3 regions of the Acinetobacter wuhouensis genome follow, and region 3 is predicted to be linked to each of the others. Evidence: predicted binding sites of a transcription regulator. Region 3 holds the regulator's gene; each other region holds the start of a gene.
What was found. The regulator PhoB, encoded in region 3, activates phosphate uptake and scavenging genes when phosphate is short. The targets are predictions, from matches to a motif close to TGTCATNAANCTGTCATAA.
Positions count from the first base shown of each region.

Region 1: a site for PhoB is predicted at 6,747-6,765, ahead of BEN71_RS14710 (inorganic phosphate transporter). Genes of this name have one in related genera too.
Region 2: a site for PhoB is predicted at 8,278-8,296, ahead of BEN71_RS11790 (porin). Genes of this name have one in related genera too.

Region 1 covers NZ_CP031716.1:2,948,437-2,959,503, forward strand. Annotated here, with positions in the region: gene cysN (sulfate adenylyltransferase subunit CysN) at 1-1,311, opposite strand, end outside; gene cysD (sulfate adenylyltransferase subunit CysD) at 1,464-2,372, opposite strand; gene BEN71_RS14700 (GNAT family N-acetyltransferase) at 2,523-2,966, shown strand; gene BEN71_RS14705 (capsule assembly Wzi family protein) at 3,204-4,676, opposite strand; gene BEN71_RS14710 (inorganic phosphate transporter) at 4,850-6,472, opposite strand; gene metH (methionine synthase) at 7,031-10,720, shown strand; gene BEN71_RS14720 (outer membrane protein assembly factor BamB family protein) at 10,821-11,067, shown strand, end outside.
Region 2 covers NZ_CP031716.1:2,290,704-2,301,770, forward strand. Annotated here, with positions in the region: gene BEN71_RS11735 (AAA family ATPase) at 1-600, opposite strand, end outside; gene BEN71_RS11740 (hypothetical protein) at 621-1,034, opposite strand; gene BEN71_RS11745 (YcgL domain-containing protein) at 1,027-1,332, opposite strand; gene BEN71_RS11750 (ribonuclease D) at 1,513-2,655, opposite strand; gene recR (recombination mediator RecR) at 3,047-3,643, opposite strand; gene BEN71_RS11760 (YbaB/EbfC family nucleoid-associated protein) at 3,654-3,983, opposite strand; gene BEN71_RS11765 (O-succinylhomoserine sulfhydrylase) at 4,095-5,282, opposite strand; gene BEN71_RS11770 (alpha/beta fold hydrolase) at 5,424-6,515, shown strand; gene BEN71_RS11775 (NAD(P)-dependent oxidoreductase) at 6,537-7,409, shown strand; gene BEN71_RS11780 (YARHG domain-containing protein) at 7,490-7,756, shown strand; gene BEN71_RS11785 (HIT family protein) at 7,782-8,198, shown strand; gene BEN71_RS11790 (porin) at 8,421-9,518, shown strand; gene BEN71_RS11795 (DUF4256 domain-containing protein) at 9,600-10,145, opposite strand; gene BEN71_RS11800 (hypothetical protein) at 10,214-10,438, opposite strand; rRNA gene rrf (5S ribosomal RNA) at 10,660-10,774, opposite strand; rRNA gene BEN71_RS11810 (23S ribosomal RNA) at 10,971-11,067, opposite strand, start outside.
Region 3 covers NZ_CP031716.1:106,249-117,315, forward strand. Annotated here, with positions in the region: gene pncB (nicotinate phosphoribosyltransferase) at 1-279, shown strand, start outside; gene BEN71_RS01135 (sulfurtransferase) at 391-1,239, shown strand; gene asd (archaetidylserine decarboxylase) at 1,236-2,087, shown strand; gene phoR (phosphate regulon sensor histidine kinase PhoR) at 2,358-3,716, opposite strand; gene phoB (phosphate regulon transcriptional regulator PhoB) at 3,757-4,467, opposite strand; gene BEN71_RS01155 (TetR/AcrR family transcriptional regulator) at 4,744-5,415, opposite strand; gene BEN71_RS01160 (SDR family NAD(P)-dependent oxidoreductase) at 5,628-6,473, shown strand; gene BEN71_RS01165 (YncE family protein) at 6,668-8,944, shown strand; gene BEN71_RS01170 (MATE family efflux transporter) at 8,981-10,348, opposite strand; gene BEN71_RS01175 (methionine aminotransferase) at 10,505-11,067, opposite strand, start outside.

The DNA.
Region 1 (11,067 bases), 1.0 Mb from region 3:
CACCGCAGCTTCAACCATACCTGCACCAACAGTCACATTGCTTAAACGGTCGATGAAGATAAACGAACCTGTATAACGACTGTCCTGATAACGATCAAATACCACTGGCGCATCAAACTCAATCTCAACATCTGCAATTGCATTCAGATCAAGCTGTTCAACCTGGATTTTTTCCAAAGTATTCACGTTGGTACGATAGTTAATTTTCTCAACTTTCGCAGGAATGGTTTGTGTACCAATTTTGACATTGTACAACTTACCGATCACCAGCGGTTGATCCGCCATCCACACCACAGACGCACGAACAGAACGTGACAAAGACGGTTGCTCGCCAGCTTTGACAAGGACATTACCGCGAGAAACGTCGATTTCATCATTCAGTGTCAATGTCACCGCTTGACCTGCAATTGCATGTTCAAGATTGCCATCAAAAGTCACGATTTCTTTCACTGTAGACTTTTTGCCTGATGGTAAAGCGACAAGCTCATCGCCAACTTTTACTTCACCTAAAGCAATCGTGCCACAAAAACCACGGAAGTCGAGGTTTGGACGGTTGACATACTGCACAGGGAAACGGAATTCATGCGCACTGGTATCACGTGTGATTTCAACTGTTTCCAGGGTATTCATCAGGGTTTTACCTGTATACCATGGTGTATTTGGTGATGGATTCACCACGTTATCACCATTCAACGCAGAAATTGGCGTGAAGATGATATTGGCAGGTTTACGATCACCGAGTTGGTTCACGAAAGCATTATATTCTTCTTGAATTTCATTAAACCGTGCTTCTGAAAATTCAACGAGATCCATTTTATTGATCGCAACCACGATATTACGAATACCCAACAGGCTCGCAATAAATGAGTGACGACGGGTCTGGGTTTGTACGCCATATCGCGCATCAATCAGAATAATCGCAAGATCAGCTGTAGATGCGCCTGTTGCCATGTTGCGCGTGTACTGCTCATGCCCTGGAGTATCGGCAATAATGAACTTACGTTTTTCTGTAGAGAAATAACGATACGCCACATCAATGGTGATACCTTGCTCACGTTCCGCTTGCAGACCATCAACAAGTAATGCCAAATCAGGTGCATCACCTGTCGTACCGACTTTTTTTGAGTCACGAGTCACCGCTTGTAATTGATCTTCATAAATCAATTTTGAATCGTAAAGTAAACGACCAATCAAAGTCGATTTACCATCATCCACGTTACCGCAAGTGAGAAAACGCAATAAGTCTTTATTTTCGTGCTGTTTTAAATATGCCAAGATATCTTGGCTAATCAATTCTGATTGATGAGACATTGCTCAAAGCTCCACATATTCTTTAGAAATCGGTTTCTGTTCAATCTTCAATCCCTCTAAATCTCCCTTTGTTAAGGGAGACTTGCTTCTTTCTATGAGAGTCCCCCCTCTTTCACAAAGAGGGGGTTAGGGGGAGATTCATATAGAAATACTTAGAAATAACCTTCCTGCTTTTTCTTTTCCATCGAGCCTGCTTCATCATGGTCAATCATACGACCTTGACGTTCAGAACTCGTCGCCAAAAGCATTTCCTGGATAATTTCAGGCAATGTCGTTGCAGTTGACTCAACCGCACCCGTCAATGGATAACAACCTAAAGTACGGAAACGTACCGATTTCATTTGTGGAACTTCGCCTTCTTTTAAACGCATACGTTCATCATCCACCATGATGAGCGTACCACTGCGTTCAACCACAGGACGTTCCGCAGCTAAGTATAGAGGCACCAAAGGAATACTTTCTTGGTAAATATATTGCCAGATGTCCAACTCAGTCCAGTTCGACAATGGGAATACACGAATACTTTCACCTTTGTTCACTTTACCGTTATAAAGATTCCAAAGTTCAGGGCGCTGGTTTTTAGGGTCCCAACGATGTTTATTGTCACGGAACGAGTAAACACGCTCTTTGGCACGTGATTTTTCTTCATCACGGCGTGCACCACCAAATGCAGCATCAAACTGATATTTATCCAAAGCCTGTTTTAAGCCTTGAGTTTTCATGATATCCGTATATTTAGAGCTACCATAATCAAATGGATTGACGTTGGCATCTTTACCTTCTTTATTTTGATGTACGATCAGGTCGAAACCATGTTCTTTCGCCATGTTGTCACGGAACGTGATCATGTCCTTGAACTTCCAGCCTGTGTCGACATGCAACAGTGGGAAAGGAAGTTTTGCAGGATAGAATGCTTTTAAAGCAAGATGCAGCATGACAGCTGAGTCTTTCCCGATTGAGTAAAGCATCACTGGATTTTCAAATTCAGCAGCAACTTCACGGATAATATGAATACTCTCAGCTTCAAGCTGTTTAAGATGAGTAAGTCTTTCCTCAGATATAGGCATTTTGACAGCACCAGCTCACAAAAAACGTGTACTTATTACACATATTAAAATTTATATTCATTATAGTGATTTACACAGCCACCCTTTTGCTTGTTTTTTTATATTGATATATAAAAAGATCATAAGCAACTCACAGAGCAAACTATGTCCACACAAATTATACCTTTAGATGAGATTCGTTTTGAACAATGGCTTCCACTTTGGCAAGAGTATTTAAACTTTTATAAAACACAATTAAGTAATGAACAAATAAGTTTATCTTGGAAGCGAATCACAAATTCTGAACAAGCAGATATGTTTGGTTTTGCGATTCAAGTGAATAATGAGGTTGTAGGTTTTGTCCATTTAATTTCACACATGAGTATGTGGACAGACAAGCCTTGTTGTTATTTACAAGATTTATATGTGAATGAAACACATCGAAATCAAGGCTTGGCTCGAAAGCTGATAGAGCATAGCTACCAAGTATGCTCTGGAAAATATGACCGTGTCTATTGGTTAACCCATGAAAGTAATCTCACAGCGCAATATCTATATGATCGCATTGCAACAAAAACAGGATTTATTCAATACAAAAAAGTGCTATAGGCTAGGCTGAAGCAGCTTCAAATGATAAGTATAAAAAATTCACACATAAAAAAAGGCTTATCAAATAATGATAAGCCTATAAAACTCTTAAAATATGGGTAAAACAACATCCCCATACTTCGAGGGTAGGAATAACTTCTTTAAATAAGGTCAATTAAAGAAGTCAGTTCATATTAGAATTTTTCAAAAACACTGTATATACCTAGAATTGGGTATATTTTCGCATAATTAGATTGATTAATAACCAAATACAGCTTTATCTAAAGGAATTTCAATTCCAACTGAAGCTCCCGCATCATTTCCATGCACATCCGAGTCACTTACCCAACCATTAATTTTCAATGGAATCGTAGGTTTTATGTAATGTGTCCAAGTCAAATCTAAAGCTTTAATTTTATCATTTTCAGGAAACGCAAAGTTAATTTGTTCTGTTCCAAAATGTGCTGCTGATTGGTTCACTTTAGCATACATCACACGCCCTGATAATCTATTCATTACATCAAATCGAATATCACCACCCACAGAAACCATTTCACCATCGCCTCCCATTGCATGACCGAGTGGGAAACCATGTTGATAATACCCATCTTTATAAATATGGTGATTATATGAAATTCCGCTCACATTGCCATTGGTCGTTGTATCTGCCCATTCAGCATAGAATTGGACTGGCATGTTTTTAAAGCTCGTTGAATAATCAACACCTGCTAAATACATTTTTTTAGCGGGTAGCAATCCTGCTTCGTCTTCACCTACATACTGAGCGTAAAAACTAGCAGGTACATTCAACAAAGATTGTAAATTTAGGCGGGCATCAAAACCAGCAAGCTGATTCGAAGCATTTCCTTCGCCTGTACATGTGATATCTGCGCATTCGTTATCTTTACCCACGAAAGCATTCCAGTAAGCTTTAGCACTGCCAGGTTGTCCTTGACCATCGATTTGGAAAGTACGTGAAGCACCTAACTCCAAATATGGTAGTGGTTGTGCTGTTAAACGTAAACCAATCAGATTGGCATCAGGAACAGCTTTGTAATCATCCAAACGCCCAGCAAAAGCTTGATATTGCCAAGGACCAATCCAAGACAACCATTTAGATTCAAAGGCTTTTTGTTCTGCACGTTGAGCAGTAAAACCATAAACTGGGCGACTAGCATCACCACGAATCAAACTACCATCATGTCCAGGTCCCCAATATGTTGGAATTTGACCTGCGATTACCCATTGATTCCAAAGCTTTCCAGCAATATAGGAGCCTTCAACATTCACATCTTGACCATTGTCAATTTGAGGATCTTTTTCACCATTTACACGTAGTTTCGCATCCCAGTTTGCTCCACCGCCATTCACTTCCAGTGAACCAACATATTGTGCTTTTTGGTTATCACCAAAGGCTTGTGGAATATTTTTAAGATCAGTTTCTGCAAATAAACCTAACTTCGCAGTTTGATTATCTGCTTTAAGTGCATTTTGAATAGAATCGATAACTTTCTGTTGAGTATTGTTTGTAATTTTGGCTTGAGATAAGGCACGTTGAATTTCATCACCACTCATCGGCCAAGTCGATGTACTAATTTGAATCACACCTTGCTGATTTAACCAGTTCAAATCTGTACGAATATCTTCATTGTTTAATACAATACCTTGTGCAAAAACAGGTAATGACATTCCAAATAATACAGCAGCATACAGTGATTTTCTTAAATACATGCTTTTTTTCTCAAGTTCAATTTACTGCCACACCTTAGTTATTTTTAATTTTTTTTTCAATGATAAAATTGTGATGGTTCTATTAAGACAATAAGTAAGCAACAAAAAAAGGATGTATAAAATACATCCTTTTTATCATATAACCATTCAGATCATACAAGATCTTGTTAAAGTTAGAACACTTTCAATAACAACCAGAATAACGCACCAGATAAACAAATCGTCGCAGGTAATGTAAAGATCCAAGCAGAAAGAATTGTTTTCACTGTCGCGAAATTTAGACCTGTTTTATTGGCAACCATGGTACCTGCAACCGCAGAGTTTAAAACATGCGTTGTTGATACAGGCAAACCAAAACCATCCGCTGCTGCAATTGTCGTCATTGCAACCAACTCAGCAGACATCCCTTGACCATAAGTCATGTGATGCTTACCAATACGCTCACCCACTGTCACAACAATACGCTTCCAACCCACCATTGTTCCTAAACCGAGTGCCAATGCAACTGCAACTTTCACCCAGTTTGGAATATATTGTAGGAACGAATCTAAGTTGCTGCGGTACTCTTTTACCACTTTCTTTTGTTCTGTAGACATGGCAGGAAGTTGTTCCGCTTTATCTAAACGTTTAAAAGCAGTCGTACTCAAGTACATATCATTACGTAATGACGATACTTCAGCTTCTGGAATATCTTTTAAATCACCATACTTGGCAACACGTTCACCTAAATGATCCGTCAAACTTGCCAAAGCAGGAACAACTTCTGGGTTGATCTCTTTGGTTTGAATAAATTTGGTAATCGTCACACGTGCTTTTTCATCTGGAATATCTGCGTGTTGCGCATAAATCGCTGTCGCAGTTTGTGTAGACAATTGTGAGAAAGACTGTAAATGTTGTTGATCTAAGTTTTTATTCAAAGAATAAGCCAATGGCACTAAACCGATCAAAATCAACATGATCAAGCCCATACCCTTTTGCCCATCATTTGAACCATGCGCAAAACTCACACCTGTACAGGTGAAAATCAAAATGGCACGAATCAAAGGTGGAGGGGGCTTATTCCCTTCTGGTGGTTGGAATAATTCAACTTGTTTCTTAAAGATTTTTTTAACCAATAAGAATACAACTGCAGCAAAAGCAAAACCAATCAAAGGTGAGAATAACAAAGCCTTACCGACTTTGAGAACTTGATCCATGTCTACACCACTTGCACCACTAGATGAATGCAAAATGTAGTTCATGATCCCCACACCCAGAATCGAACCAATCAAGGTATGTGAACTCGATGCTGGAATACCAAGGAACCATGTACCTAAGTTCCAAAGAATGGCAGCGATTAACATCGCAAAAACCATTGCGAATCCTGCACCTGAACCAACATTCATAATCAGTTCAACCGGAAGTAACGCGATGATGCCATAAGCCACTGCACCACTTGCAACCATTACCCCTAAAAAATTACAAAAACCAGCCCACATCACTGCAACAGGTGCAGGTAGCGCATTGGTATAAATTACGGTTGCTACAGCATTGGCTGTGTCATGGAAACCATTGACAAACTCAAAGCCCAAAGCAATGAATAAAGCTGTCGCTAAAAGAATGACAGAATATAAACTTAAAGCAGGAACATGTGCTAAATCTGCACTAAGTTGCACACCAATATAAATCAGGGTAGCAATAATGATCGTCAAAAACACCGGCATAAAAAATTTCGGTGTAGGAACATGCACATTCGTCGATTTGACAGCCTTTTGAGCTTGTGCAGAATCTGAGACGGGAGGTAAATTCGAATTCATGCAGAAATATAGCGAATATTAGAATGCGCTTATTGTTCAATTAAATTGTGACAATTATATGACAAACGACTGCCATATAAAGTGAATTTTTAAATTATTTCACTTCATTACTTCGCAACAGTTGCGATAAGGTCAATATTTTTATTTATATTAATCATATATTTATCAAAATAATAAGTTTGCAAATCATTACAATTCTAACTGAAATATTATTTGTAATATTTCTATCAAATATGACTACTGTAAAAATTAATCTTCAAATTTTGCATGATGTATATGACAATATGATGAAAAAATAAACATTGCATGATCACCTACTGTGATTGTTTTATTTACCTATTCGACTATTTTTTGATGCAAATTTCACAATAACGATATGCGCTATCGATATAGCGAAGTAAAATACCAGAATTGATTTTAAGAACATATCAAAATAACCAATTTCTAAAATGAATCATTCTCATGTAAGAAAATGCGCTTGAAATCAGCTTTTGCAGTAATCGCATACAGTATCTGTTAATATATTGCACGTTTAAAAAAGCCAGCTGAGAGTTTTGAATGTCGACACTTGCCACCTTAAAAGCGCTTCTCGCCCAACGCATCCTGATCATTGACGGTGCGATGGGTACCATGATCCAACGCCATAAATTAGAAGAAGCCGACTATCGTGGTGAACGTTTTGCCGACTGGGCATCGGATCTTAAAGGCAATAATGACCTTTTGGTTCTGACTCAACCGCAAATCATTCAGGGCATTCATGAAGCGTACCTGGATGCAGGTGCAGACATCATTGAAACTAACTCGTTCAATGGCACAAAAGTTTCAATGTCGGACTATCACATGGAAGAATATGTCCATGAGATCAACTTTGAAGCAGCACGCATTGCCAAAGCGGCGTGTGAAAAATATTCAACGCCTGAAAAACCACGTTTTGTGGCGGGTGTGCTTGGTCCTACATCACGTACCTGTTCGATTTCTCCAAATGTAAATGACCCTGCGTTCCGTAACATTACTTTTGATGAGTTAAAAGAAAATTATATTGAAGCTGCACATGCCTTGATCGAAGGTGGTGCGGACATTCTCTTGATCGAAACTGTATTCGATACCCTGAACTGTAAAGCAGCAATTTTTGCGGTTAAAGAGGTGTTTAATCAGCTTGGTTATGAATTGCCATTGATGATTTCAGGAACGATTACCGATGCATCGGGTCGTACCCTCACAGGTCAAACTGCGGAAGCATTCTGGAACTCAGTCCGTCATGGTGATTTATTGTCGATTGGTTTTAACTGTGCGCTCGGTGCAGATGCCATGCGTCCACACGTAAAAACCATTTCCGATGTTGCCGATACATTTGTTTCAGCGCATCCAAACGCTGGCTTACCCAATGCCTTCGGTGGTTATGATGAAACCCCTGAAGAAACAGCTGCATTCTTAAAAGAATTTGCCGAAAGCGGTTTGATCAATATTACGGGTGGTTGTTGTGGTACCACACCTGATCATATTCGTGCTATTTACAATGCAGTCAAAGACATCAAACCTCGCCAAGTGCCTGAAACCAAACCTGCATGCCGTTTAAGTGGTTTAGAGCCGTTTAACATTTATGATGATTCTTTGTTTGTAAATGTCGGTGAACGTACCAACGTCACAGGTTCTAAAAAATTCTTGCGTTTAATCCGTGAAGAAAACTTTGCTGAAGCGTTGGATGTGGCATTGCAACAAGTGGTTGCAGGCGCACAGGTGATCGACATTAACATGGATGAAGGGATGCTTGATTCGCAAGGTGCGATGGTGCATTTCCTCAATCTGGTTGCATCTGAACCTGAAATTTCTAAAGTGCCGATCATGATTGACTCATCAAAATGGGAAATCATTGAAGCAGGCTTGAAATGCGTTCAGGGTAAACCTGTAGTGAACTCAATTTCCCTCAAAGAAGGTTATGACGAGTTTGTACAAAAAGCACGTTTATGCCGTCAGTACGGTGCAGCGATCATCGTCATGGCATTTGATGAAACAGGTCAGGCAGATACAGCAGCACGTAAGCGTGAAATCTGTAAGCGTTCTTATGATGTATTGGTCAATGATGTTGGCTTCCCTGCTGAAGATATTATTTTCGATCCAAACGTGTTTGCTGTGGCAACAGGGATTGAAGAACATAACAACTATGCAGTTGATTTTATTGAAGCGACAGGTTGGATTAAACAAAATCTGCCACATGCAATGATTTCAGGCGGTGTATCTAACGTATCGTTCTCATTCCGTGGTAATGAGCCTGTACGTGAAGCGATTCATTCTGTGTTCCTTTATCATGCCATCAAACAAGGCATGACCATGGGTATTGTAAATGCCGGTCAAATGGCGATTTACGATGACATTGATGCTGAATTAAAAGCTGCGGTTGAAGATGTGATTCTGAATCAGAATCAGGGCGAAAGTCATCAAGAAGCGACTGAAAAATTGCTTGAAGTGGCTGAAAAATACCGTGGTCAGGGTGCAGCACAAAAACAGGTCGAAAATCTGGAATGGCGTGAACTTCCTGTCGAAAAACGTCTTGAACATGCTTTGGTTAAAGGCATCACCACTTTTATTGATGAAGATACCGAAGAAGCACGTTTAAAATCAGCACGTCCGCTTGATGTGATCGAAGGTCCATTGATGGATGGTATGAATGTGGTCGGTGACCTGTTCGGTTCAGGTAAAATGTTCCTCCCACAAGTGGTGAAATCTGCCCGTGTAATGAAACAAGCTGTAGCTTGGCTGAATCCATTCATTGAAGCTGAAAAGTCTGGCGGTCAGTCTAAAGGTAAAGTCCTGATGGCAACCGTAAAAGGCGACGTACATGACATTGGTAAAAATATCGTGGGCGTGGTTTTAGGCTGTAATGGTTATGACATCATTGACCTTGGCGTGATGGTACCTGCTGAGAAAATTTTACAGACTGCGATTGATGAAAATGTCGATATTATCGGTTTGTCAGGTTTAATTACGCCATCTTTGGATGAAATGGTTTTTGTTGCCAAAGAAATGCAACGTAAAGGTTTCCATGTGCCATTGTTGATTGGTGGTGCAACAACCTCTAAAGCACATACAGCAGTAAAAATTGACCCACAATATTCAAATGATGCGGTGATTTATGTTGCCGATGCATCACGTGCTGTGGGTGTGGCAACGACTTTACTTTCTAAAGAAATGAAGCCGAAATTTGTTGAAGAAACCCGTGCGGAATATGAAAAAGTCCGTGAACGTATTGCCAACAAACAGCCAAAAGCTGCCAAACTGTCTTATGCAGAATCCATTGAAAATGGTTTGAAAATTGACTTCGCAGCGAATAAGCCTGCGAAGCCAAACTTCATTGGTATGCAAACACTCACCAATTATCCGCTTGAAACATTGGTGGAATATTTTGACTGGACACCATTCTTTATTTCATGGAGTCTGGCAGGTAAATTCCCGAAAATTCTGACAGATGAAGTAGTGGGTGAAGCTGCGACTGATTTATACAATCAAGCGCAGGAAATGTTGAAAGACATTATTGAAAATAAACGTTTTGATGCACGTGCTGTGTTTGGCATCTACCCTGCGAACCGTTCTGCGGCTGATTCTGTTGAAGTTTATACGGAAGATGGTCAATCGGTGACACATACATTCCATCATATCCGTCAGCAGTCTGACAAAGTCACAGGCAAACCAAACTTGTCATTGGCTGACTTTGTGGCAACGAAAGATCAAGCGGAAGACTGGTTAGGTGGTTTCACCGTATCGATCTTTGGTGCGGAAGAAATGGCGCATGAATATAAAGCCAAAGGTGATGATTATTCTGCGATTCTTGCGCAATCTTTAGGTGACCGTTTTGCTGAAGCGTTTGCGGAGCATTTGCATGAGCGTATCCGTAAAGAGTTCTGGGGCAATCAAGCGTCTGAAAGTTTAAGCAATGAAGAGTTGATTAAAGAGAAGTATGTCGGTATTCGTCCTGCACCAGGCTACCCTGCTTGTCCTGAGCATTCTGAAAAAGCATCTTTGTTTGACTGGTTAGGTTCTACCGATAAGATTGGTACGCAACTGACTACTAGTTTTGCGATGTGGCCACCGTCATCTGTCAGCGGTTTCTATTATGCAAACCCGCAGTCTGAATACTTTAACGTGGGTAAAATTGCTCAGGATCAGCTTGAGGATTATGCGAAGCGTAAGGGTTGGACAATGGATGAGGCGAAGCGTTGGTTAGCGCCTAATTTGGATGATTCGGTTCAGTAACTTTCCATTAGAATAAAAAATCCCCTCGAGTGAGGGGATTTTTTTTACTTAGGAAACAGTATATAATCTTAATAATAATTAATTACTTGTCACAATATTCATGAAGCGTAATTGGTCAGACTTAATCTCTATTTATGGAAATATTCAGGGTGCTAGAGAAGGGTTCGAAGAAGTTTGCCGAAGAATAATTAAAGAACTATATCCTAATGAAAACGTAAAACGTGTTGAACTAAATCAAGGTGATGCAGGTATTGATATATTTGTAGGGAATATTCTTAGTGAAATCATAATCTTTCAATGCAAATTTCATTTAAATCAATTAGGAGACTCCCAAAAGAGTCAAATAC
Region 2 (11,067 bases), 1.7 Mb from region 3:
ACTTGGGAAATGCACTGCGATAATTTCACGCATCGTCGCTTCATCTGGAAATTCAATATAATGGAAGAAACAACGACGCAAGAATGCATCTGGTAATTCTTTCTCATTATTTGATGTAATGATCACGATTGGGCGTTGCGTCGCAGTAATCGTTTCACCTGTTTCATAAACATAAAACGACATTTTATCGAGTTCATGCAATAAATCATTTGGAAACTCAATATCTGCTTTATCAATCTCATCAATTAACAGTACACAGCGCTCTTCGCTGGTAAATGCTTCCCACAACTTACCTGGTTTGATGTAGTTTTTAATGTCATAAACACGATCATCACCTAACTGGCTGTCACGTAAACGAGAAACTGCATCGTATTCATACAAACCTTGCTGTGCTTTGGTTGTAGACTTAATATGCCAAGTAATCAGTTTTAAACCAAGGCTTTCAGCAACTTGCTCTGCAAGCAAAGTTTTACCTGTACCAGGCTCCCCTTTGACCAATAATGGCTTTTGCAATGCACGCGCTGCTTTTACAGCCAGTTTCAGACTATCCGTCGCGATATACTGTTCAGTACCTGTAAATTGTTGAGAATCAACAGACATAAATAACCTTTATTTTTTATTTAAAGTGGTGAAGTATTTTTTGCTACTGTGCTTTTTTGGGTAATTTTATTGGCTTTGTAATTTGACCAAAAGTAACCGATGACCAATCCAATCCCGATGACAAAACTGATCAAAGCAAGATTAGACCAAACCAATGGTGTGTCTTTAGTTAAAATACCAAATAACAATCCGAAAATTGCAGGCGCAATTTCAGAGTTAGGTCCTTCAGAAATTGTTGGGGTTGCAAGAACTGCAAATACAATAATCCATGTAATACCGCCAAGCAGTGCTGGTAGGCGTTTTGCAATACCGTACCAACACCATAAAATAATCAGTGTCCCAAGAATATAGACTGTAACTGCAATACTATCTTCTGGGATAGAATCAAATAAACCTAAAAAGTTTGCCCATATTCCTGATAACTGCTCAAGCACCACGTAGTCCCTCTGGTTCAACCGCATTCGGATTAATTAAACCTTCTGGCGGCATTTGAATAAAGAAGCCTTTTGTTTGTAACGAATCTATTACATGTGACACATTCACACGTGCCAATTTACGAGATTCAGATAACTCAAGATGCATCACATATGTCGCACGACCAAATGCAACACGTAGCGCGTCTGACAAAACCGCTAAAGGATCAGCATTTTCATCTTCATTTGGATGATCTGGACGAGCCACATAAAGATACATTTCGTCTTTTTTGCTCGATTTGTAAATATCACAATGCATTTTAAACAACAGCTTCAATAAAACTCATGTCACAGCATACATGAAAAAAACGACAGATACATTATCGAAAGTTTACGCAGCAGTCGTTATTTATCGTCATTTGTAAATCTTTGATCAGAAATAGATCACTTTATGTATCTAAAAGTTCGATGAATCAGTCATGCCATGAGCCACTTTTATTCAATCATTCACTTTCATCTGTTTTGATAAATATTGCTCATCTTCACGTAGTAAGCGAATTAATGGTTGCGTTAAAAGATCATAGCGCCAACCCAATAAATAGCCTGGCAAATCTTGCTCATCACCATGAAAGACCACATGCTGATACAAGGCATTCAACCATTTTTTACGCATCAATACTTCTTTCGGTACTTGTGCATCTTGTGATATTTGCGTAATTAAATGGTCTAATTCAGCCGTAATCCCTTGTGATGAATGCTTAATTGGACGTGCAATACGCAATGGCCACTCATCCATTTCAGGTAAAAACTTCAATAAATCCAAAATCGTCTTGCCATGCTCTCGCACCACATTTGGACGAATGCCTTTCACACTCGAAAGTTGAAACATATTCTTTGGATTGACTTCAACCAAATCAATCATTGTCGCACTTTTTAGAATAAAGCTACGTGGTTGATTGAGCGCTTTCACCATCTCTTCGCGCCATACACTCAATTGTTGCAATTGCATCAACTGTTTACGTGAATGTCGATAATTCCCAATATCACTATATAGCCTTTCTTTTGGTGTTTCAGACGCAATTTCAATAGTCAAATTTTGACAATCTTCAAGTACGTGTTGATATAAACTTTTTTGTTCTAATTCTACTTTCAACTTATCTGCTAGATTCATAATGTATAAAACATCATTAGCAGCATAATTCATTTGGTCAGATGTTAAAGGGCGCGCTAACCAATCTGAGCGTGTTTGATCTTTATCAATATCAATATCTAACACTAACTTTAACGCATTCTGATAACTGACTTGTAGACCATGACCAAGAAATGACAAAGCGACTTGGGTATCAAAAACATTGGAAAGATTTTTCTGGTCAGCATAATGAAAAATCAAATCAATATCTTCACCACAGGCGTGAAAGATATTTTGTTGCGCTTGGAATAACTGTGCCCAAAATTTATCTAAATTTAATGTTGTACCATCGAGTAAAAAAACCTGACCATTGACATTGATCTGAAAAACACCGAGCTTTGGCCAAAGTGTATCGACTTTTATAAATTCAGTGTCTAAGCCATAAATCGATGCTTGCTGCATTAAATGCAACACTTGATCAAGTTCAGCCTGTTGATTGATAAATTGAAACATGTCAGTTGAGTCAAATGTGATATTCGAAAGTGTCTTCGATTTTACCTGAATATATAATATATAAATATAATATTTTTAAACTATTTCCATATAAATACTTTATTTTACAGTAAATTTAAGAAATCAATTTAAATTTAAATATAGTTTTTACAACTTACTCAACACATTGTTTAGAATATATGATGAATAGATTTACAAATCATAGATGTAGCTGAGTTTACCTAAAAAAATAACGGATTAATGTAAATATATTTAAACAAAATAGGGTTTATTTCACTTCTATGCTTCTAATTTCAAAAATTAAAAACAAAAAGATCCATAAACCCTAAAGCTAAACTGTTTGAATGCAGTTTAAATCAATTTATTTAAATAAAATATTTACAACAGTAAATTACTTCATTTTCATACGATTATGTACAGCCTGACTCAGCGTATGGCTATCCACATATTCCAACTCACCACCTTGCGGCACACCTTGAGCAATACGCGTCATTTGTAATGATAGATGCTTCGTCGCCTCTACCAAATAATGCGCAGTCGCTTGCCCTTCTACTGTTGCATTGGTTGCAAGAATGACTTCTGTGACCTTTCCATCACTCAAGCGCTGAACCAAATAAGGGATACCGATTTCTTCAGGACCAATACCATCCAAGGGTGACAAATGCCCACCCAAAACATGATATTTCCCTTTAAAACTACCACTTTGTTCAATTGCCATAACATCAGCCGGCGACTCAACCACACAAAGCAACTGGTCATCACGCTCTGTAGAACAGCAAATATCACAGACTTCATTTTCAGTCAGTGAATGGCAAATACCGCATTCATGAATATAAGAAGTTGCTTCATTCAACGCATGCGCCAAACCAATCGCACCTTCTTTATTCTTCATGATTAAATGCAATGCCATACGTTGAGCCGATTTTGGCCCAACACTTGGCAATATTCGTAAGGCTTGTACGAGCTGATCGAAACGGTCGCTAAACACCTATACTTCCTTAGAATAAACCTGAAAGACCTGGTGGTAAGCCCATACCTGAATTTGCAGCCTTCATTTTTTCTTCTGAAATCGCTTCAGCTTGACGTGCAGCATCATTCATTGCTGCAGCGATCAAATCTTCGATCATATCCGCATCATCTTGCAAAAGTTCAGGATTGATTTCGATACGTTTAACCACGTTACGGCAAGTCATTGTTACTTTAACTAAACCGCCACCCGCTTCAGCATGAACTTCAGTTTGTGCAAGCTCTTCTTTGGCTTTTTGTACGTTTTTTTCCATGTCTTTTTGCATGCGTTGAGCTTGCTGCATGAGCATATTAATGTTCATAAATTACTCCGAACAAAAGTCCTTTGATTCAAATACTAACTCAATGGTTTAGATCAGACTCAATCCGATCTAAACCATTTTCTAAAATTAATTCGTCAATTCGTGCCTATCTTAAATTAAATCTAGGCCATGAGAAAGGTCACCAATAATATCATCGATGTTTTCCAAACCAACTGATACACGAATCAACCCTTCAACAATACCCGCTGCTTGTTTAGCTTCCGCTGACATACGACCATGTGAAGTTGTCGCTGGATGTGTAATTGTTGATTTAGCATCACCTAAGTTACTAGTAATTGAAAGGAAACGAGTATTATCAATGACGGTCCAAGCACCTTGACGTTCACCTTTTACAACAAATGATACAACACCACCAAAGCCTGATTGTTGCTTTTTAGCCAATTCATGACCTGGATGATGTGGCAAGCCAGCAAAATAAACTTTTTCAACTTTTTCATGTTGATCTAGCCATTCTGCTAATTTTTGTGCACTTTCACAATGCGCTTTCATGCGCAGATTGAGAGTTTCTAAACCTTTTAAGAAGATCCATGCATTAAATGGACTCATCGAATTACCTAAGGTACGAATTACCCCGTTAATTTCTTCTACAAGCTTGTCTTTACCAACAACTGCACCACCAAGCGCACGACCTTGACCATCAATATATTTTGTTGATGAATATACGATTAAGTCTGCACCAAACTTAATCGGCTGCTGCAGCACAGGCGTACAGAATGTGTTGTCTACAGCGAATAATGCATCGTTTTCATGGGCAATATCCGCAATTGCCTGCATATCACCCACTTGAGCCAATGGATTTGATGGCGTTTCAATAAACAATAAGCGTGTATTTGGACGAATCGCCTGTTTCCATCCTTCAAGATCATCTAAATCTACAAAAGTAACATCAACACCAAACTTAACGACATATTTTTCAAATAATGAAATGATTGAACCAAATACAGCACGTGAACAGATTACATGATCACCAGCTTTTAAATATGCCATACACACTGCATGCACAGCCGCCATACCTGAACTTGTTGCCACGGCACGTTCTGCGCCATCCATAATCGCCAAACGTTTTTCAAAAGTTTGAACTGTAGGATTGGTATAACGTGAATAGGTATTCCCTTGAATTTCACCAGAAAATTTAGCAGCAGCATCAGCAGCGCTTTCGCATACAAATGATGAGGTTAAATAGATCGGCTCACTATGCTCACCCTCAAAACCACGGGTATGCCCTGTACGAATGGCTAAAGTATCAAGTTGGTATTCAATGTCGTCGTGCTGGCTCATTTCAACTACTCAGTCCTAAAACTGCCTTTGTAAAATATTGCCAACATTTTGAGCGTCCAATGTATTTAAGGTCAAGGTAAAATGTAAAATTATCGCTTACACTTCGGACAAATCTGCTTAAAAATGAGACAAACATCGCTTATGGCAAGAGTATCGACAAAGTTTCAAGAACGAAAGGCTAAATTAAAAAATCTGTCTACGCGAATTTTTAATGGAAAGTCACTCGTCCTCTCACAAAGTACACCTTATGATGTGATTGCTGAACACGATCAAACCAAGGTGCGCTTCTACGCAGCCCCTGAAAAAAAATTTAAAGAACCACTCGTCTTTACTGCTCCCTTATCTATCAATATGGCGATTTATGACTTATATCCATATCGTTCATTGATTAAATATTATACCGAACAAGGTTTTGATGTTTATTTACTAGATTGGGGAAAACTAACTTTCCAAGATAGACACTTAAACTTCTTATATTTTATTGATGAATCAATGCCTTATTGTATTGAAAAAATTCGTGAACATTCTCAAAGTGAACAAATTTCATTACATGGTTGGAGTATGGCAGGCATTTTTGTATTGCTTTATACCGCGATGCAAACGCCGAATTATGTTAAAAATTTAATCGTTCTTGCAAGTCCAATTGACAGTTATGCCTCTGGTGGCATTGGTAAACTCTATAAAAGAATAAATAGTTTAATTATTAAAAATAAGAAAATTAAAGATACCCTATACAAAGGTGGTTTACCCAAAAAATTCATTCATTCACCAGGTCTTTTAAATGCTATTGGCTTTAAAATTTTAGACCCTAAAGGTTGGTATGAAGGTCATAAGCAGTTACTTCTTAATCTTGATGATAAAGAACTGTTACATGAGCATGCGACACTTGGCAATTTTTTAAATCATATGGTGGATTATCCAGGCGGTATTAATCAAGATATGTTGTTTAATGTCTGGCTACAAAATCCATTAAAAAATGGCTCAATCCAACTTAGTAGCAACATCATCGAGCTTAAAAATATCAATTGTTCACTCTTGGTCGGTGCTGGTAAAGGTGACCAAATGGTAACAGCAAATGCAGTTAAGCCTTTAAGCGAATTGACAAATAGTACTGATGTCACGTTTACTCTTATTCCTGGAGGACATTTAGGTTTGATGTCGAGTCAAAAAAGTGCCGATGAATTTTGGCCTAAAATGTCTGAATGGTTAGCACAACGATCAAGCAAAATTTAAAAGCAGGCTTAAGAGAGAATTATGAGTACAACAGTTGCATTTATTGGATTAGGCGCGATGGGTTACCGCATGGCAGCGCATCTACCTAAACATTTCGATACGGTTTATGTATGGAACCGTAATTTCGAAAAGGCCAAACAACATGCAACAGAGTATGCTACGACAGCTGTTGAAATATCCCAAGCCGTACAAGCCGACATCATTTTTTCATGCTTACCGACCAGCTTAGATGTTGAGAATTTAATTCAAGATTTAGAAATTAAATCAGGTGCTATTTGGGTGGATTGTACTAGTGGTGTGCCTGAGTCTGCGCGTAAACTTGCTTCAACACTTGCTCAAAATAATGTTCAATTTCTTGATGCACCTGTGAGTGGTCAAACCATTGGGGCAGAAAATGCCACATTGACCTTTATGGTTGGTGGTCAAAAAGAAGCCTATGAGCAAGCACTTCCTGCAATGCAAGCACTCGGTAAACTGATTAAACATGTCGGAGATTCAGGTGCTGGCTTTGCAGTTAAAGCTGTGAATAATATGATGATGGCAGTACATCTGTGTGCCGCTGCTGAAGGTTTTACCACTTTAAAAGCACATGGTGTTAACTTAAATGAAGCTTTAGATTGTATTAATGCTTCCAGTGGTAAAAGTGGTGTAACTGAATCTGTTTTACCTCAACGTGTTTTCAATCGAAGCTTTCCCCTCACCTTTGCACTCCCCTTACTTGCCAAAGATACTGGAATCGCTGTTGATTTAGTCCGTGAAGCCAAATTATCCACTCCAGTCATCAGTTTGACTCAAAATTTAATCAATGTTGCCAATAATCTTGCCGAACCGGATAGTGATTTTTCGAGCGCTGTAAAAATGTACGAATCATGGAGTAAAATTACATTAGATTAATTTTTCGCCATTGAATAATAATAGTTACACCCTATAATCTAATCAAGTGACACGTGAATATGTCAATTTGAGGTAATACAATGAATAAGTATGTTATCGCGGCATTATCCGCTTTATCTATTTTTGTGGGTACACAAGCATTTGCTGACAATGCTCAGGAATGTAAAAAATTACAGGATGACTCCAATGTCATTTATGCATCAAAAGGCTTCTGTTTTAAAGATCCTGAAGCAAAAGCTAAATATGGTAATGACAATTGTTATACAAGTAAGCCTAAATTTTCTGAAAAAGAGCAACAAAAACTTGACTCTATAAAGGAACGTCAGAAAGAATTGAATTGTAAATAACATTCGACAATTTAAGGAAATGAATATGGCTTACGATGATCAGAATATTTTTGCACGAATTTTACGGGGTGAACTTCCTGCAATAAAAGTATATGAAGATGATCAAGTCCTTGCTTTTATGGATATCATGCCACAAGCAGATGGGCATACATTGGTGATTCCGAAGACACCCGCTGTAACTTTACTCGATTTAGATCCAGAAGCAGTTGCCTATACCATTAAAATTGTACAAAAAATAGCGCAAGCGATTGAAACAGGATTAGGGGTAACAGGCATTGTTTTAATGCAACTTTCTGGTACTTCTGCTGGACAAACAGTTCCGCATGTTCATTTTCATCTGATTCCAAGTTCTGTTCATGAATTAGGAAAACATGCTATACAAATGGGTGATCAAGATAAAATTAAAGCTTTTGCTGAGAAAATTAAAGCTGCGCTCAACTAAAAAGTTAAATAATTAAATATCTTAAAAAAAGAGGCTCATCGAGTCTCTTTTTTATTTTTGAAAACATTCATATAAATTTCGTCATTAAACTGTCATTTATTCTTCACTTATATGTAACAAAGTTTGCAGATACTGCATGCAAGTTAGTAAGCAACTGAACGAAAGACTTACTAAATAAAAAAAGCAACAGCAAACCCTTGAACATGTTTTGGAGAAATCTCAATGAAAAAAGTGCTACTCGCTGCAGCAATCGCCACTCTTAGCTTAAGCGCAGCTCAAGCAGCGCCTACATTGTATGGTAAGCTCAACGTATCTTTAGATCAAATTGACAAAAATGGCTTTAAAGATGAAAGCGTTACAAAATTAAACTCTAACTCATCACGTATTGGTGTTAAAGGCGAAGAAAAATTAACTGATAAATTATCAGCTGTTTATTTAGCAGAATGGGCAATCTCTACTGATGGTTCTGGTTCAGATACTGACCTTAATGCGCGTAACCGTTTCCTAGGTGTAAAAGCTGATGGTGTTGGTACATTAAAATTTGGTAAGTATGACTCTTATTTAAAAACTGCTGCTGGAAGCAACCAAGATATTTTCAACGATCACACTGAACTAGATATGACAGCTATCTTAGCTGGTGAAGATCGTCTAAATAACGTAATCGGTTTTGAATCTGATAAAAAATTACTTGGCGGTTTAGCATTTAACATCATGTTCCAACAAGGTGAAGAATCTGAAACTGCAAATAGCGCTACTTTAGGTAATAAAGGTAGCCGTAATGGTTTTGGCGACGGAATTTCTGGTTCGATTACTTACGACAATAAAGATTATGGTATCGCTGCTGCTGTAGCTGCAAACCATTCAATTGCATCGAAATACAGTGCCTACAACCTTTCTGGTGTCTACACTGATGCAGTACGTGTAACGGGTTCTATCGACTTAAAAACTGCAGGTATTGATGGTTTAGTATTTGGTGCTTTATGGCAAACAGCTCAACCGACAGATGATACTGTTGCAACAAGCTCTGGTACTCCTGCTGTAGTAACATCTTATAAAGGTCTACAAGAAGATTCTTTTGGTGTAACTGCTGCATATGCGATCCCGTCTACACCAATCAAATTAAAAGCTGAATATATCTCAGCAACAACAGAATCAAATGGTCGTGATGATCGTCAACAAGATATCTACGGTATTGGTGCTGATTACAACATCAATAAACAAGCACGTGTTTACGGTGTTGTAGCTCAACAAAAACGTGATTGGTTAGTAAAAGATGATAAGAAAACTGTGATCGGTTTAGGTATGGAATATAATTTCTAATACTGAACAAATCACAGTTAATAAAACGGTAAGTCTAGGCTTACCGTTTTTTTATTTAAAATTAAGTAAAAAATGCAACGACTAAATAACTAACTTTGTCCGAAATCCACGTGAAGAATAATAAGACTGCGCTCCATTATGGTATGTAAATACCTCTCCATAACGATAATCACAAAAAATCGCACCTCCTAAACTCCTAATTGATTCAGGTGTTTGTACCCAGCTCGATGTTTTAAAATCAAAATGGAAAATAGATTGTAAATCGCGATATTCTTGCTCTGTTAGAAGTTGTGACCCAATTTGCTTTACACAAGAGATCACACTATTTTGGGGAACATGATCTTTTCGACTCTTTAACGCTTCATCATCATAACAAAAACTTCTGCGTGGCTTAGGGCTTTCAACACTACAATCATAGAATGTAATGACATTAGATTTTGAATCCATGACAACAACATCAGGTTCACCACCCGTTTGCTCCATTTGAAATAAAGCATTCAATTTTTCAGGGTTTAGTAGTAATTGCTCATAAACCGATGCCCATTCTAGAGTAGAGTGACGAAACATATTCGCCTCAAATCTCTTTTTTAGAAGCTCCAGAGTCTGATCTACCAATTCTTTATCCATAATTTAATTCCAAAATAATGAATAACCCAATTTCGGTATCCTTTTGAAAGACTACATTTAAAATAAGCCTACCATTTCTCAAATTGTAAATTATCAATATCCTCAATTTGAATCATGGCATCCAATTCGTGAACTATTTGTAATGCACCCATCATTGTTGTATTTTTTGTATACGAACCATCAAGTTCAAGTATAGGAATATCAACCAAGATAGAATAATCTTGATTAACCATAAACTGTATACACAAATCATTCTGATCAATAATTCCTAAAAAATTATCTTTAATTAACAAGATCTGTTTCATAAATTGAATTATTTCTTCTTTTGATGCAGTTACTTCATTATCAGCAAGAATTTCTTCACCTTCATAATCCGTAAAAAATATTGATATCGCATTTTTATCTTAATTTGATTTATAAAATATAATATGTCACTGATAATATTTACAGTACATAAATAATTTAAACAAAAAAACACCCCAATCTCTTTAAAGACTGGGGTGTTGAATTTAAAAGCTGGCGATGACTTACTCTCACATGGGTAACCCCACACTACCATCAGCGCTAAGAGGTTTCACTTCTGAGTTCGGGAAGGGATCAGGTGGTTCACTCTTGCTATTGTCGCCAGCAAACTGTTTATGATTAATCACTTGGTCTTATTTAACTGTATTTACAGTGTGTGCCTAGCTTTGGTCAAATGAGTTATTAACAGGATAATTTGAGTTGGTAATTGTATCTAGCTTTTGAACTAAATCAAGGTCAATCATTACTGATTGTTTGGTTTTGAATCGATTGATGCATACAACACAACTGTTTGGGTGTTGTATAGTCAAGCCTCACGAGCAATTAGTATTGGTCAGCTTCACATGTCACCATGCTTCCACATCCAACCTATCAACGTCGTAGTCTTCAACGGCTCTTT
Region 3 (11,067 bases):
AAAACTAAAATGCTGACCTTTAGTGATGGTTTGGATATCGAACGAGCTTGGGCGTTATATCAATATTTCAAAGATCGTTTTCAAGTCAGTTTTGGTATTGGAACAAATCTCACCAATGATATGGGGCAAAAACCGCTTAATATTGTGTTGAAATTGGTAGAATGTAATGGACAGTCTGTGGCTAAAATTTCAGATAGTCCTGGTAAAACCATGACCGATAATGACACTTTCTTGGCATATCTACGTCAGGTGTTTGAAATACCAGAAGTTGTTGAATAATGGAAAATTGATAGCTGATTTTTTGCTAAAAGAATGCGAAAAATCAGCATATTGCTGAAATACACTGTGCTAAGATCATGACTGTCCAAGGTCTTAAAATAGAAAAATTGTATGACAACTACAAGCTTTAACTTCGGATTACTCATTGAAGCAGAACAACTTGTGCCGTTTTTAGGGCACGACAAAATCCGTATTATCGATTTAAGTCGAACTTCAGTTTATGAACAGTTACATATTCCGCATGCATTGCATGTAAAACCGCAGTTGTTGGTTCGACAAGAAGAACAAGCTTCGGGTTTGTTGCCTGATGAAGAGGGCTTAAAGGCTTTAGTTGAATATCTAAATATCACCCCAGATCATCATGTGGTGGTCTATGATGATGAAGGTGGTGCTTGGGCTGGGCGTCTCATTTGGAACCTGCATAGTTTAGGTTTTTATAATACCAGTCTACTAAATGGTGGCATTCACGCATGGTTGGCAGAAGCCTATCCAACCTCATCAGACATAGAAACTTTTGAGAAAGTGACCCCATTGGTACAGGTAAATTTAACCGATATTGATCAGTATCGTATTGAATATAATCAATTACTCGAAAAAATTGAGCAACAGGCGATTCAAGTTTGGGATTGTCGGACTTTAGAAGAATATACAGGGCAACGCTTGGCAGCTAGACGCGGCGGTCACATTCCAAGTGCACGACATTTTGAGTGGAGTACTGCAATTAATCGTCAAAATCATTTAAAATTGCATCCATTAGAACGCACGCAACAACGTTTAGAACAATTGGGCTTTCGATTTGATCAACCTGTAGTGGTATATTGTCAATCACATCATCGTTCAGGTTTAGCTTATATTCTAGGTCGTTTATTGAATTGGAAAATTCAAGCCTACGATGGCGCGTGGAGCGAATGGGGCAATCGCCTTGACAGTCCAATTATTACTGGAGAATCACCTGCGTGAGTCTTACATCTAAGTTAAAAAAACAAATTTTTATTCAAGCGCAAAAAGTCGTTCCACAACAGCAATTGAGCCGTGTTGTCGGTAAAGTTGCAGCCAGTGAAAACCCAATCATTAAAAATGTCGTAATTCAAGCATTTAAAGCGCAATACGGTATTGATCTTTCGATTGCAGAGCAAACCGATGCTTTAAAATATAAATCATTTAATGAGTTTTTTACCCGCGCGTTAAAAGAAGGGACTCGTGAAATTGATGCTGATCCAACCAGTATCGTATCACCCGCAGATGGCGCAATTTCACAACTCGGTAAAATTGAAAACGGTGATGTGTTTCAAGCCAAGGGTCAAAGCTTTTCAGTTGATAAGTTAATTGGTGATCCACAATTGGCTGCACCATTTATCAATGGTGAGTTTGCGACAGTCTATTTATCACCACGTGATTACCATCGTGTGCATGCCCCATTTGCAGGGACTTTGACAGAAACTTTGTATATTCCGGGTGAGTTGTTCTCAGTGAATCAAACCACTGCTGAAAATATCCCAGGTTTGTTTGCACGTAATGAGCGTATGGTCTGTTTATTTGACACTGAATTGGGTCGTATGGCAGTGGTTTTGGTCGGCGCGATGATTGTTGCGGGCATTGAAACAGTCGCGACTGGTAAGGTCAAACCTACAGGTCGTGTTGAACTCAATCATCACGAATTAAAGTTAGAAAAAGGTGCTGAACTCGGTCGTTTCTATTTAGGTTCTACGGCGATTGTTTTATTTGAACAAGATAAAATGAATTGGGATGCACAATTTAAGGCAAATTCTGAAGTCGTGATGGGCGAGGCTTTGGGTCATACGCTTTAATTTTCCTCAAAATATATTAATGAGTGAATTTAAAAACACCTTCTCAATGAAGGTGTTTTTTCGTTGAATTTTTAAAAATCACATTAAATTATAATGGAGCGCATTCTCATCAAATGCTTTTAAGACATGAGCGTCAGCATTGTGTGGATTTTTAGAATCGACTCGAACTTATAAACGAGCTTCACTGCCAAAACCATTCAATTCACAGTCTAAGAATAGTTGCATATATTCCGATTCAGTATGGATTGAATATTGAAAATTTAATGAACATTATCCTGCAAAATCAAGACGTTCTTTCGGGAAAACCACTCTAAATATTGACCCCTGATTTTCTTTAGAATCAATTTCTAAGTAAGCGCCATGTTGCATAAGTACGTGTTTAACAATCGCCAATCCTAAGCCTGTTCCACCCGTTTGACGGCTACGCGCACTATCCACACGGTAAAAACGTTCGGTTAAACGAGGGATATGTTTCGGATCAATGCCGATGCCCGTATCTTCAACAGTAAAATAACCATGCTCAGCATCATCATGCCATCCGATGGTCACTGTACCGCCTTTAGGAGTGTATTTAATGGCATTGGTAATTAAATTACTAAATGCACTCGCCAGTTCAGCATCGGAACCAATCAAGTCACAATGACTGTCAATGTCGAGGTTTAAAGTATGTCCATAATCGACATTGTAGGCTTGCGCATCATCAAATAATTGATTCATTAAATTTGGCATATCAATGATTTGATTCTTCGCAATTTGCTTATTGCCTTCCAAACGCGATAAGAGCAATAAATCATTCACCAAAGCATTCATGCGACGGGTTTGCGATTGCATCTGCTCAAAGGCACGTTTCCAACGTGGATTTAAGTCTTCTTGGTCGGTAAAGGTTTCGATATAACCACTGAGTACAGTCAGTGGTGTACGTAATTCATGCGAAATGTTATCGACGAAATCTTTACGCATTTGTTCTAAGTTATGCACACGTGTAACGTCATAAGCGACGAGTAAACGACTCTCACTACCAAATCTGGTCAATTTAATTTGAACATAGTGCTCTTCATAAACCGATGATTTGATTTTGATTCCATCAGGTGATTGGTCAATATTATTAAAATATTCAATAAAACTGGGTTGACGAATAATCGTGAGAATATTGCGTCCACGATCCAAAGGTTGAATCCCGAGTAGTCTTTCTGCTGCAGGATTCCACCATTCAATTTGGTGTAATTCATCCGTAAGAATAACGGCTTCAGCTAAGGCAACCAGTGAAGATTGTGCACGATCAATGAGCCCAACCATTTCGGCTTGAACAACACGTTCTTGGCGTTGAGCACGATAGACATTGAAAAGCAGTGCGCCCCAAATCCCTTCTAAGTTGGGTGGTGAATCGTAAGGTCGATTAGAAATCCACTCATTCACAAGGTATAAAGAGCGCAACTGAAACATAAAAAAAATAGCAAAGGCAATGGAGATGCAAATCCAAAAGTACCCGATCCCTAAACCAATAAATCCACCGATAACGATTAAGAAAGCCAGTAGACGTAAATCTTGTTTAGCAAACTCCCACAGACTGCTATAGCGGAATTTTTTATGTTCACGTGCAAGGTCTGGGACGGGGTAGGGTTCATACATAGAAAATTTTTTACCTAGAGAATCATTGCTTTGAAAATATTTAGCCTAAAGCAACATCTGCACGTGTAGAGAAGCGATAGCCTGTTCCGCGGACAGTTTGTACATAGCGGTCAGCACCATAAGGTTCAAGTACTTTGCGCAAACGACGGATGTGTACATCAATGGTACGGTCTTCGATATAGACATTGCCACCCCAAACTTGATCAAGTAATTGAGCACGCGTATAAGCACGTTCTGGATGGGTCATGAAGAATGCCAATAAGCGATATTCCGTTGGTCCCATATCTAAAATGCTGTTGCCAAAACTAACACGTTGGCTAACAGGATCTAGGACTAAGCCATTGGCATCAATGGTTTTTTCACCACTGAGTGCATTGGCACGACGTAATACTGCTTTAATACGAGAAACCAATTCACGTGTTGAGAATGGTTTGGTCATATAGTCATCTGCACCCGCATCTAGACCTTGAACTTTATGGTCTTCTTCACCACGGGCAGTCAACATGATGACAGGAATTTCAGACAAATTTTCATCACGCTTTAAGCGACGACATAAGTCTACACCACTGACACCACCAGGCATCATCCAGTCGAGTAGAATCAAAGCTGGTCGTTGGTCAACGATCATTTGGTGGGCTTGTTTTGCATCTTCAGCTTGTAAACATTGGAAACCAGCCATATCCAATGAAGTGTGAATCATTTCTCGAATCGGAAGTTCGTCATCGACGATTAATATATAGTCATCTTTCACAACGCAATATCCTATGTATGAACGGTGTACCGTTTTTTATTTATGACAGGCTTATTACAAAGATTAATTATGACAGTATCATTGCAAAAAGGAGATGTTGGTGCTTTTTTGCAAAAAAATGTGACAAAAAAATGCCATTCTGATGAATGAACTATGACATTTGAACAATAAGTCACTTTTATTTTTCAGTAAAAGTGTCTTTAATGATTTGAAAATAATTAAAATTTGACAGTTTGATGACAAAGCTAATTTAACTCAAATGATTAAAAGTAAAAACTATTTTGTGGAAAATGAATCTATTAATGAGACAAATACGGTTTCACAGGCTGAAACAATTTCATCGAGGGATTGTTTAAAGCCACCCATCACCCAACGAATGGCGATTTGAGTAACATAACCATTCAGTCCAGTCGCAACAAGGGATATTTCTTGTTCACTGCGCTCAATATGAGGCAACATCAACGTGACAAAGGAATGGATTAAACGATCGAAACGTCCCATGGTTTCATGGATGGTGGCGTGATTATGCAGTTCTTGAACCAACATGGCATCCACATAAATAATACGAGCAACGCGTGGATCATCTTTTAACATGGTAAAAATTGCAGTGAGACCACTTCGAATCATATTTTTTGGATCAGGTGCAGCTTGCATAACACCTGTCATAACAGTTTGTTGTAATTGTTCAATGAGTTGTAAAAAAATGGTTTGAAAAAGATCTTCGCTTTTCTTGAATGATTCATAGAAATAGCGTTCAGTCAGTTTTGCTTCATTACAAATGTCTTTGACCGTCACAGAAAAAAAACCATGATTTCCATAGGCTTCAATCCCCGCTTCGATTAATTTTTCTCGACGTGCAAGTTTACGCTCAGACAGAGACATGCCTTTAAATTGACGTTCTTTTGTTGTTTTTATGGTTTTCTTTTCAGTTAAAGTTTGCTCAGTCATCTTAAAAAAATACTCGTGTCATGATCGATTGTCACAAAGAAGCGGCTATTTTAGCAATAAAAGCCATTGAAACCTATTCTGTTATTTTTGTATAAAAAAACATCGGATAATTGATAATATAATATTGACAATATGAATTGTCAAAATTATATTGTGCATGAGAGCTGCACATATTTGTATTTTTGTGTGCGGAATTTAAAAAAGGATAGACAATGAAAAATTTTAAAAACAAAGTCGCTGCAATTACTGGTGCTGGCTCTGGTATGGGACAACAACTTGCTGTTTTACTTGCAAAAGCAGGTTGCCATTTATCGATTAGTGATGTGAATGAAAAGGGCTTGGCTGAAACTGTTGAGTTGGTAAAGCCTTATAATGTTCGTGTAACAACGAAAAAAGTAAACGTTGCAAAACAAGAAGAAATGAAAGCTTGGGCAGAAGAAACTGTTCAAAATCATGGTTCTGTTAATATGATCTTCAACAATGCTGGTGTTGCACTCGGCGCTACCGTTGAAGGTGAAAGCTATGAAGAACTTGAGTGGATCGTTGGGATCAACTTCTGGGGTGTGGTTTACGGTACCAAAGAATTTTTACCTTATATTAAGAAAACAGGTGATGGTCATATCATTAATACCTCAAGTATTTTTGGCTTAACCGCGCAACCAACGCAGTCTGGTTATAATGCAACGAAGTTTGCGGTACGTGGTTTTACGGAATCATTACGCCAAGAGCTTGATATTGAGAAGTGCGGTGTGAGTGCGCTTTGTGTCCATCCAGGTGGTATTCGTACCAACATCGCCAATGATGCTCGTATGAATGACAGTTTAAAATCATTGGGCATGAATCCTGATAAATCTGCAAAAGCATTTAATAAATTATTGCGTAAGCCAGCAGTTGAAGCGGCTCAAGAAATCTTGGATGCCGTGATTGCAGATAAACGTCGTTTATTGATTGGTGGTGATGCGGTTATTGTTGATTTAGCGCAGCGTTTATTACCAACAGGTTATCAAAAACTGGCGACTGGTTTAACTAAATTAACCAAGCGTTTTGAACCAAAATAATTAAATTTTAGAAAAAATCGCCATATTTGGGCGATTTTTTTTTGCTTAAAATTCACTTTTTTTTTAAATAGCAGCAAAAATTAATTTTTTTGATCTGTGGTTAAAATTTGGGATTCATAAAATAGTTTGTTATGATGTGCTCGAAAAATTAAATATTTATTTTTATTAGAAAGATAATTTGAATCGAGTAAGACATGAAAAAAACATATTTAGCCCTCAGTTTAGGCATTATTTTATCTATTGGTCAGTTTAGTTATGCAGCATCAGAAGATGTATCGGCATCTGCTTATGCTGCTGCAAGTATGGGCGAGCATGTACATTCAGAACCAGACGCTGAGGAATCTAGGGAATCATTTAGAGCTGATGTAGAACGCTTATATCCGCAATATTTTAAAATAGATGCGGATGATTCACTATATTCAGGATTTATAGAAGACTATAAAAATAGACAATTTTGGACGAAATATTTTACCCGATCGGCACAATATTTAGATTTATACAAAACGACATTGTCGAACACGCAAGCACGTAAAATTGATCCAAGCTTATCTAAACTTGATGCGATGTTGTATTCAGATTTAACTCAAATTAATCTTGAATTTGCACAGATTCAAAAGGCACTTAGCCCTTATGTTGAATTCAATCAGGTGATTTTAAATAACATTCAGATTGATCAGCCATATCCATTGTTTAATGATGAGCAGGGAAGTAATTATCGTTATGCATTAAACGATATGAAAGAAGTGCAAGAGAAACAACAGGAAAAATTGTTGCAGTTAACCAAACACATTGATCAGTACCAAGAAAAATTGGATGAATTTGGTTCAATTGTGTCGAAGCGGGTAAGAAAGCAACATCAAGAAAATATTAATTATTTAAATCAACAGGCATTGGCGATTGGGCATTATTTAACTGCCAACATAAAAGCCTATGATGCTTTCATCGCAACTTATCATGAACTAGATAATTATGATGCTGAACATGCTTCAAGCTATGCAAAACAATACCAACGAGCAGCTCAGACTGAAGCAAATATAAAGAAAGTAAAAGCATTATTGGCGGTAATTCCTTCTGAACAAGAAGCGCAGCAAAAATCTTCGGCATTAGAGCAAGAGATGGATCAATTAAAAGGAGCAACTTCTTATTGTTCTTATCTTTGGAGAGGTGATGACTTTAGTGAAATTGCTTATTATGTCGAAAAACCAAAACAACAATTTTTAAATGAATGTGCTGAACGTAAAACAGAGGTAAGAAAATTTTATGATCAGCATGTTTTTGTCGCGCCAGTTCCCTCACAAATTGCACCGATTCAAAATATGAATTCGATGGCAGATTTTAAGCGTTATGGTGATGATCTGTACTATACCGAAACGGAGAAAAATGCGGTCTACCGTTTCAATCTGAAGTCTTTAAAAGAAGAATTGATTTATGAGCATCGACTGCCACGAGAGGAAGATGGTTGTGATCACAATATGTGTCGTGGCGTAGGTGCGACAGATCTGGTATTGAGTCATGATGGAAAAACCGCTTATGTAACTTCTTTAGATTATGACCAAGTTTTTGCAATCGATTTGGCAACTCAACAAGTCGTACAAAAGTTTGCAGTTGGACGTTATCCACGAAAAATTTTATTGGATGCGAAAGGGTCAAATTTATATGTATACAATGGTGTGGGTAATAGTATTTCACGCATTCAATTAAAATCAGGCAACGTCAAAACTGTGGCATTGCCTGATAATTATCAAGAGCATTTTTGCCGTGAAATCGGCATGAGCTTTGAGCCTGATCAGAAAGCGATTCGTATTTTGGGCGATTGGTCAGATCATCCTTATATTTATATGAATACGGATGATTTTAGCTTTTACGAACTCAATTATGACATTCCTGAAAAAGTGCTATATCAAGTCGATCCCTATCGTTCTGTGGTCGAGTTTTATCATGATTCCACAATACAGATTGGAATTTATGACATCCGTGTGGCTCAGGCGGTCAATTTAATTCTGGTTGAGGAAGATGCATTTAAAGAAAAAGATCCTGATTCAGATACATCTATTTATCATCGTTATCAGGATCTTGCGTCTAAGACTCAACCAGTATTGATGGGATATTTGGGAGATGATTATTTATATTATGTTGAACAGGCAAACTTTAGCCGATTTGATGACTTAAACACTGCTTTTAAAGCGGAAAATTTGGATCTTTATCTGCTCAATCTTGTAGATCAAAGACAACAAGATAGCGAGAAAGTAACACTCAAATTACCAAGCAAACCTGCAAAAGTTGAATTACTTGAAAATGGAAAAATTCTGATTCTCTTGGAGAGAGGGTATATCGATGACGCATCTGTTCCTGCTCAAGTGATGATAATTGATCTAAAAGAATCAAATACGCAACAAATCTTGGAAAGCAATAAAAGCAAGCTTTTAAGTCATTCTAAACTTGATGTCATTGATCTTTATTCAAAAGAATAATGCTATTTATTGATCTAAATGTATGTGAATCCACATTTAGATCAAAGCCTTAATTGTCTTTTTCTTCCATACAAATTGATAATACAAACCTTGCATGAGACACAAACTAAAGAAAGTCAGTGCAAGCGCATACCAAATGCCTTTTAAACCGAACCATTGGCTAAATAAGTAAGCACATGGGACTTCGATTAAGACGATTGCCAAGATATTGAAAATCATCGGGACAGTGACCGTACCACTCGCACGCATGATTGAGGCAAAAATGGCACTCGCACCAAAGAATAAAATTGACCACAACACAATAAATAAAAGCTGTTGCCCTAGTTCAATTACAGAAGGATCGGTAATAAACAGGGCCATCAAGTATTTTGAACAGATATAAGCCAAAATAACCAATGAGCCAGTGATCACAATATTGCTGACTAATGCTGTTTTGGTGACTTTAGATAACAATTCGGATTTGCCTGCACCAATGGCTTGCGCTGCAAAAATAGAACCCGCGATAGCAATAGATAGCGCAGGGAATTGAATATAATTCAATACCTGATTGACTGCGCCATAAGCTGCGGTTGCATGTGCGCCGTGTTTATTGACCAAACCAATGACAACCAATCCTGCGACAGAATTAGTGATCATCTGAATACCTGTCGGAATCCCTAGTTTTAAAATGGTTTTGCTTAACTCAGGGTGAAAACGTAGATGTTGGATCATCGCAAAATCAGGTTTAAGTACATGATCTTTTTTATTTAAATAAATATAAAGAAAAACCAATGTTCCAAGAAATCCTAAACCACTAGCGATCGCAGGGGCGATGATGCCGAGTTTTGGAAAACCGAAATAGCCACCGATCAGCAATGGCGTAATAATCACACCGATTAAAATGGTTAAACCCGAAGCGAGTAAAGGTGTTGTACTGTCACCCACGCCACGGAGAATCGAGGTATAGGTAATATAAATAAACAGAAATGGGCTACTCATTAGCATCCATTGCACATAGGGCAAGGCAAGATGCATGATGCTTTGATCAATGCCTAACAGCATAAGAATTTGTTTGGCAAAAACCACACCCAAAATTGCAATGATCGTTCCACCAATGATGGTCATAAAGAGCAGAGTACCGACAATGGTACGGACTTTTTCAGTGTTTTTGGCGCCCCACGCCTGACCCACTAAAACAGTTGCGCCTGTGGATAAACCGATCACGAAAGCAAGTAGTAAAAATAAAATAGGAAAAAAGACAGCGATGGCGGCAATCGCATCAACACCAAGCATTTGCCCAACAAAAATGGTATTAATCGTGCCCGACAGATTTTGCAAAATATTGGTTAAAATGAGTGGACCTAGAAAGATTAAAAAAACCTTCCAAAACTTGGGCTGGTGAAGCATGTCGGGGCGAGCTGGCATCTTTTATTCTACTGTCAATTTCGTCTGTCTTTATCTCCTTGATCATATAACAACATGCGTAAAAAAGCCTAAGTATTTGAGTAACTCAGGCTCCATAAATTATTCATAAATATCTTATTTTGATAATTTATTCTGGTTTTTAGTACGTTTCTAAAGTTAAACTTGATTTAAAATTTTACAGGCTTGAACTAAAGTCTCCTCTTTTTTTGCAAAACAAAAACGAATCAAACGTAAATTTTCAGGTGCTTGTTTATAGAAAACCGATACAGGAATTGCCACGATTTTATGTTCTTCGGCAAGGAATTTGCACATCTCAACATCGTTTAAATCTGGGCGAATATTGCTGTAATCGACATTTTGGAAAAATGTCCCTTTTGATGGAATGAGGCTGAATTTTGAGTCCGCAATGCCTGAATTAAATAGATCACGTTTTTGCTGATAAAAGCTAGAAAGCCCTGAAATATGTTCAGGATGTTGTTGCATATAGTTGGCAAGTGCCATTTGTACAGGTGTAACCCCGCAGAAATTGGCAAATTGATAAATTTGGCGGAAGACTTTCATCAGCTCAGGTGCAGCCACACAATAACCTGTTTTCCAGCCTGTCACATGAAAAGTTTTACCAAACGAGCCAACGACAAAACTACGTTCTCGTAGTTCTGGAAATGACAGTGCTGAATAATGTTTTTCGCCATCATAAATGAGGTGTTCATAGACTTCAT